2 linked regions of the Methyloferula stellata AR4 genome follow. The protein of the gene in region 2 interacts with the protein of the main gene of each other region in a pairwise test. Links are inferred from orthologs where the notes say so. Each region holds a gene or a part of one and is shown on either strand. Other genes may lie near its edges.

Evidence for each region.
Region 1: the proteins of gyrB (region 2) and gyrA interact in binary tests that used the Escherichia coli proteins (3 or more experiments, as listed by UniProt). The link is inferred for Methyloferula stellata AR4 from one-to-one orthologs.

Annotation. Positions count from the first base shown.
Region 1 is NZ_ARWA01000001.1:2,059,395-2,063,068, reverse strand. The notes cover bases 92-3,449. They hold gyrA (DNA gyrase subunit A), read right to left. Parts: upstream 3,124-3,449; coding sequence 292-3,123; downstream 92-291. Other genes in these bases: A3OQ_RS0110185 (c-type cytochrome), read right to left, coding at 3,287-3,449; A3OQ_RS0110195 (class I SAM-dependent methyltransferase), read right to left, coding at 92-113. In the rest of the region: more of A3OQ_RS0110195, read right to left, coding at 1-91; more of A3OQ_RS0110185, read right to left, coding at 3,450-3,674. UniProt on the Escherichia coli protein: A type II topoisomerase that negatively supercoils closed circular double-stranded (ds) DNA in an ATP-dependent manner to maintain chromosomes in an underwound state.
Region 2 is NZ_ARWA01000001.1:1,043,045-1,046,462, forward strand. Bases 34-3,135 are described here. They hold gyrB (DNA topoisomerase (ATP-hydrolyzing) subunit B), read left to right. Parts: upstream 34-393; coding sequence 394-2,877; downstream 2,878-3,135. Other genes in these bases: A3OQ_RS0105165 (hypothetical protein), read right to left, coding at 34-120. In the rest of the region: more of A3OQ_RS0105165, read right to left, coding at 1-33. UniProt on the Escherichia coli protein: DNA gyrase negatively supercoils closed circular double-stranded DNA in an ATP-dependent manner to maintain chromosomes in an underwound state.

The sequences.
Region 1 (3,674 bases), 1.0 Mb from region 2 along the record:
GCGACGAAACGCGGCGCCGCATAGAAGAGCTGATCCGGCGACGGGTCTTCTTTCAGAAAGGCATCGGCCGGCAGGCCGGGCAGTTGTTCGTCGGTTGCATCACTATCAGCCATCGATCCCAAACTCTGCCAGATGTCTTCAGGCGAATTATCGAACGCCTGACGCCCTCGTGCTTCGAGACGGCGCTTTCAGCGCCTCCTCAGCATGAGGGCTTGGGAAGGTTGCCCTCATCCTGAGGAGCGAGCGCAGCTCGCGTCTCGAAGGAGAGGGCAACACAGTTTGTATAGACGTCTAGCCCGGTTCGTCCGTGCCGGGATCTGACTCATCCGGACCCGCGTCCGGTGCAGGCTCGTCAGGCCCGGCCTCGTCGGGTCCTCTCTCAGGCTCGTCGCCGCCGCCGCGCTCTTCCTCGGTGATGCACTCGACCGAGACGACCTCTTCGTCCTCTGCCGTATCGAAGACGATGACGCCTTGCGTGCCACGCCCGGCGACGCGGATGCCCTCGACCGGACAGCGGATCAATTGGCCGCCATTCGTCACCAGCATGATCTCGTCGCCCTCCTCGACCGGCATGGAGGCGACAAGCTTGCCGTTGCGTGTATTGACGGCCATCGCGACAATGCCTTTGCCGCCGCGCCCGGTAACACGATATTCGAAAGACGATGTGCGCTTGCCATATCCATTGGCCGAAATCGTCAGAATCACCTGCTCGGCTTCCGACAATTGCGCGAGCCGCTCGACGGAAAGGCTTGCTGCCTGCACGGGCTCGGCCTCAGCGCCTTCCGACGCCACATCGTCGGGCACGACTTCGAGGGCCGTATCCCCCGACGGTTCACCGGCAACGGCACGCCTGTTTTTCAGGTAGGCGAGACGCTCGCCCGCGTCGACATCGATATGGCGCAGGATCGCAAGCGAAATCACCCTGTCGCCTTCGGCAAGCGCGATGCCGCGCACGCCCATCGAATCGCGACCCTTGAAAACACGGACGTCAGTCACAGCGAAACGAATGCACTGACCGTTCGCCGTTGTCAGCAGAACATCCTTGTCTTCCGTGCAGATCTGCACGTCGACGATTTCCTCGCCCTCGTCGATGCGCATAGCTATCTTGCCGGCGCGGTTCACCTGAGCGAAATCGGAGAGCTTGTTGCGTCTCACCGTGCCGCGTGTCGTGGCGAACATCACGTCGAGCGTTTCCCACTTCGTCTCGTCTTCCGGCAAAGGCATGATGGTCGTGATTCGCTCGCCCTGTTCGAGCGGCAGAATATTGACGAGCGCTTTGCCGCGCGCCGTCGGCGCCGACAGCGGCAGGCGCCAGACCTTTTCTTTGTAGACTTGCCCATGTGAGGAAAAGAACAGCACCGGCGTATGGGTTGAGGCCACGAAAAGCCGCGCGACGAAATCCTCGTCCTTCGTCTGCATACCGGAGCGGCCCTTGCCGCCGCGCCTTTGCGCCCGATAGGTCGAAAGCGGCACGCGTTTCACATAGCCGGCATGCGAGACGGTGACGACCATATCCTCGCGCTGGATCAGATCTTCGTCCTCAACACCGGCGTCGCTGTCGAGAATGATGCTTCGCCGTGGCGTCGCATGGGCGGTTTTGATCTCGGTCAGCTCATCTTTGATGATGCCGAAGAGCCGCGTGCGCGAGCGCAGGATGTCGAGATAATCGGCGATCTCGCCTGCGAGCTTGTTCAAGCTCTCGGCAATCTCCTCGCGGCCGAGCGCGGTCAGACGCTGCAGCCGCAGTTCGAGGATCGCGCGCGCCTGCGCCTCCGACAGACGGCAAGTGCCGTTTTCGGTCAAGACATGGCGCGGGTCGGCGATGAGCAAGACGAGCGGCGCCATGTCATGCGCCGGCCAATCGCGCGCCATCAAGGCCTCGCGCGCCGCCGCCGCATCGGCGGAGGTGCGAATGAGGCGGATCACCTCATCTATATTGGCGACGGCGATGGCAAGACCGACTTGCAGATGCGCCGCGTCGCGCGCTTTTCCAAGAAGGTGCCGGATACGCCGCGTCACGACCTCTTCGCGGAAGTCGACGAAAGCGCGCAGGAAATCCTTGAGGTTCAAGACCTCCGGGCGGCCGCCGTTCAGCGCGATCATATTGGCGGGAAAACTCGATTGCAGCGAGGTGAACCGCCAAAGCTGATTGAGCACGACATCGGCGACGGCATCGCGCTTCAATTCGATGACGATGCGCATGCCGTCGCGATCGGATTCGTCGCGCAGATCGGAAATGCCCTCGACCTTCTTCTCGCGTACGAGTTCGGCGATCTTTTCGATCAGCGTCGCCTTGTTCACCTGATAGGGGATCTCGGTGACGATGAGCGCCTCGCGCTCCTTGCGCATTTCCTCGATCTCGACCTTCGCGCGGGTGAGAATGGATCCGCGGCCCGTCAAATAGGCCGAACGGATTCCGGCGCGACCCAAAATGCTGCCGCCGGTCGGAAAATCCGGCCCCGGCACGATCTGCATCAGCTCTTCGATCGTCATCTCGGGCCGATCGATCAGCGCGAGGCACGCATCAATGACTTCGCCCAGATTATGCGGCGGAATATTCGTCGCCATGCCGACGGCGATGCCGCCCGCGCCATTGACGAGAAGATTGGGAAAACGGGCTGGCAGAACGACGGGTTCGTGTTCCTTGCCGTCATAGTTCGGCTGGAAATCGACCGTGTCATTGTCGATATCTTCGAGCAGCGCCATCGCCGGGCGGGCAAGACGCGCCTCGGTGTAACGCATGGCGGCCGGCGGATCGCCATCGACCGAGCCGAAATTGCCCTGCCCGTCGATCAAGGGCAGCCGCATCGAAAAGAGCTGCGCCATGCGCACCAGCGCATCATAGATCGCCTGGTCGCCGTGCGGATGATATTTGCCCATCGTGTCGCCGACGATGCGCGAACATTTCACATGCGGCCGGTCGGGCGTGTGATTGTTCTCATGCATCGAAAACAGAATGCGGCGATGCACGGGCTTCAAGCCGTCGCGCACGTCGGGCAGCGCACGGCTGACGATCACGCTCATCGCATAATCGAGATAGCTGCGGCGCATTTCGTCGGAAATGGAAACGGGGCGAACGTCGGAACCGGGCGGTCCGGCGCCATTCTCGTCGTTATCGGCCAAGGCGGGTCAATCCAAAGCTGCGGGGTATTACCCAACATATAATCTATCGGGCCGCCGATAGCCAGTTACGAGCCGTCAAACAGCTATAAAAACACCCCGTATTTCCAACCACTTACGCGACCATCCCAGAATGTGCACAGGCTGTTGAAGATGCCGCATTTTTTTACTTCTGAACGGCCTCCCCGTGCTGCCAATCGGCAGGCTTGAAACCGTCGCGGTTCGGCATGCGAACCTCCGGCAAAGTTCGCGCATCGAGCACGGCATTGTCAGGCACGATCTTGTTCAGCGAGAGCAGATAAGCTGTGACCGCATAGACCTCGTCATTCGAGAGCGATTGCGGCGCGTTGAAAGGCATGGCGCGGCGGATATAGTCATAGAGGGTGGTCGCATAAGGCCAATAGCTGCCAATGGTCTTCACCGGCTTTGCGCTCTTGAGCGTGCCCTGGCCGCCGACGAGCACCGCCCCGGTCGGCACGGCCGTTTCGCCCTTCTCTCCATGGCAGGACGCGCAGGTTGTTGCGAAGATCTTGGCGCCGTCCTGTACGCTGCCA
Region 2 (3,418 bases):
CAGAACCTGAACATATTTCGACTTATAATCCACTTCGCAGCGCAGACCCTTGCCGGGATTGTCGGTCGGCCGCATCTTGCTTTCCCAATCGATGAACCAGCCTACGGGTTGGTCGCTCATGGCTTTATCCCCTCGAACAATAGCTTCTTGTCGGCCCGGTTTTAAGCCAGCGGAGGCGTCGCGTCTAGCCTCGCGCCTGGGCCTGAAGGCCGCTTTGGGCGGGTTTGAAAGTCCAGTCTCGCGAAGACCTTAAGACGGCCGTGGATAGATGCGATAACAGCTTGGAAAAACTGGATCAAAGGGTGCAATCGGGTTGGTTTTGGCTTATATTGTGAAGAGAAATTGACGCGCGATTTTACCCCTCGCTTCGAACCCAAGAAAGCCCCCAAACCTATGGGCGAACCAGCCCCCATCAACCCTGCGTCCATGCCCCCGGATGCCGATGCCTATTATGGTGCGGATTCCATCAAGGTCCTGCGCGGGCTCGATGCGGTGCGCAAGCGCCCGGGCATGTATATCGGCGATACGGATGATGGCTCGGGCCTCCATCACATGGTCTACGAGGTCGTCGATAATGCGATCGACGAGGCTCTCGCCGGCCATGCGACACGCGTCACCGTGACGCTCAATTCCGACGGTTCTGTCACGGTCACCGACGATGGGCGCGGCATCCCGACCGATATCCATAGCGAGGAAGGGGTTTCGGCCGCCGAAGTCATCATGACCCAGCTTCATGCCGGCGGAAAATTCGACCAGAATTCCTACAAGGTGTCGGGGGGACTGCACGGCGTCGGCGTTTCCGTCGTCAATGCGCTCTCGACCTGGCTGAAGCTCAGGATCTGGCGCGACGGCAAGGAACATGCGGTCGCTTTCGCGCATGGCGATGTCGTGGCGCCTCTCGCCGTAACGGGGCCGGCGCCGGTCGAGAACGGCCGCGTCAAGCGCGGGACCGAGGTCACCTTTCTGGCGTCCCCCGAAACCTTCACCATGCTCGATTACGACTATGCGACGATCGAGCACCGGCTGCGCGAATTGGCCTTCCTGAATTCCGGCGTCCGCATCGAACTCACCGATGCGCGCGGCGCGGAGGTGAAGACCGAAGAGCTTTATTACGAAGGCGGCCTTGAGGCTTTCGTGCGTTATCTCGACCGTGCCAAGGCGCCGTTGATCCAAAAGCCGATCATGATCCGCGGCGAGCGCGACATGATCACCGTCGAGGTCGCGCTCTGGTGGAACGATTCCTACCACGAGCATGTGCTCGCATTTACGAATAACATCCCGCAACGCGACGGCGGCACGCATCTCGCCGGGTTTCGCGGCGCCTTGACGCGCCAAGTGACGGGCTACGCCGAGCGCTCCGGCATGACCAAGCGCGAAAAAGTGGATCTGACCGGCGACGATTGCCGTGAGGGTCTCACCTGCGTGCTGTCGGTCAAAGTGCCGGACCCGAAATTCTCGTCGCAGACGAAGGACAAGCTCGTCTCATCCGAAGTGCGGCCGGTTGTCGAGAGCCTCGTCAATGAAATGCTCGGACAATGGTTCGAGGAGCACCCGCAGGACGCCAAGACGGTCGTCGGCAAAGTCATCGAGGCGGGCCAAGCCCGCGAAGCAGCCCGCAAGGCGCGCGAACTGACGCGCCGCAAAGGCGCGCTCGATATAGCCAATCTGCCGGGCAAGCTTGCCGATTGCCAGGAACGCGATCCGGCCAAGGCCGAACTCTTTCTCGTCGAGGGCGATTCCGCCGGCGGCTCGGCCAAGCAGGGCCGCAATCGTGAATATCAGGCGGTTCTGCCGCTGCGCGGCAAGATCCTCAATGTGGAACGTGCGCGCTTCGATAAAATGCTCTCCTCTCAGGAGATCGGCACGCTGATCACGGCGCTCGGCACGGGCGTCGGGCGCGACGATTTCAACGTCTCGAAGCTGCGCTATCACAAGATCATCATCATGACGGATGCCGATGTCGACGGCTCGCATATCCGTACGCTTCTCTTGACCTTCTTCTTCCGGCAGATGCGGGAATTGATCGAGCGCGGCCATCTCTATATCGCGCAGCCGCCGCTCTATAAGGTCAAGCGGGGCTCTTCCGAACAATATTTGAAGGACGAAGCGGCCCGCGAAGATTATCTCATCAACAATGGGCTCGATTCCGCCGTGCTGCGGCTCGCGGCAGGCCAGAACTCAGGAAGAGGCGAGGAACGCGCCGGCGCGGATCTCCGCGCCATGATCGAAGAGGCGCGCCTGGTGCGTAAGATCCTTGCGAGCCTTCATTCGCGCTACGATCGCGGAATCGTCGAGCAGGCGGCCATCGCCGGAGCGCTGCGTCCGATTGGCGCGCAAGATGAGGCCGAGTCTGCCGCTTTGGCGCAAGTCATCGCCGCGCGCCTCGACCGTCGTGCCGAGGAGACCGAGCGCGGCTGGGAGGGCCATGTCGATAATGGCGGCTATGTCTTCACCCGTGAAGTGCGCGGCGTGCGGCAGGTAGCGACCCTCGACGCCGGTCTGTTGGCCTCCGCCGAGGCGCGGCGTCTGCACGAACATGCCTCTCCTTTGCGCGAGGTCTTCGCGGAGCCTGCGACTTTCGTGCGCAAAAACGACGAACGCCAAGTGGCTGGACCAGACGATCTTCTCGAAGCCGTCATGGCGGCCGGACAGAAGGGCATTTCGCAGATGCAGCGCTATAAAGGCCTCGGCGAAATGAACCCCGAACAGCTCTGGGAGACGACGCTCGATCGCGATGCGCGCTCGCTGCTGCAAGTGAAGATCAAGGAAGGTGACGAGGCCGACGATGTCTTCGTCAAGCTGATGGGCGATGTCGTCGAGCCGCGGCGTGAATTCATCCAGGAAAATGCGCTGAGCGTCGCCAATCTCGACGTCTAGGATTCATCTGCTTCATGAAAACGTTGCTTTTGCGCCACAAGCGGCGGGATTCCACCGGCTGCTGTCGAAAAGGCCGCAGCCGCGCACCATAATCTTCGCAAGGTTTATGGCGCTTGCCTCAGTGTGAACTCTTTCGAAAAGGAGGTTCGGAAGGCTGCGTTTGGGGCTTTCGGAGGTGATTTTCCCTGTATGGCGGCGTATCGTGCAAGTCCTGCCTCCCTTCGTCCCACGGCGGCCCGGCGGTCCCGCGCGCGAGGCTTGGCAGCCCCCTTCACAAGCCCTTGTTTTCGGGTGAGAAAGTCATTTCGATGCTCCAGGCCATGGCGATTGCCGTTTGACTCGTCTATCCTGCAAGTTGCAATCTGAGGCGGTCGTTTTGGTCTTCGTGCGGCATGGACGAGATTGAATCGGGGTCGCCTTTCGGTTTCTTCTTTTCGCGTGATCTCACTTGCGAAAAGTCGCGCAGGCTTTTCTAAAAGATCAGGCTCGGGCATCGCGGTTTCGTCGAGGCCTAATCATCGGTCGGCGGGCAAAGAATGGC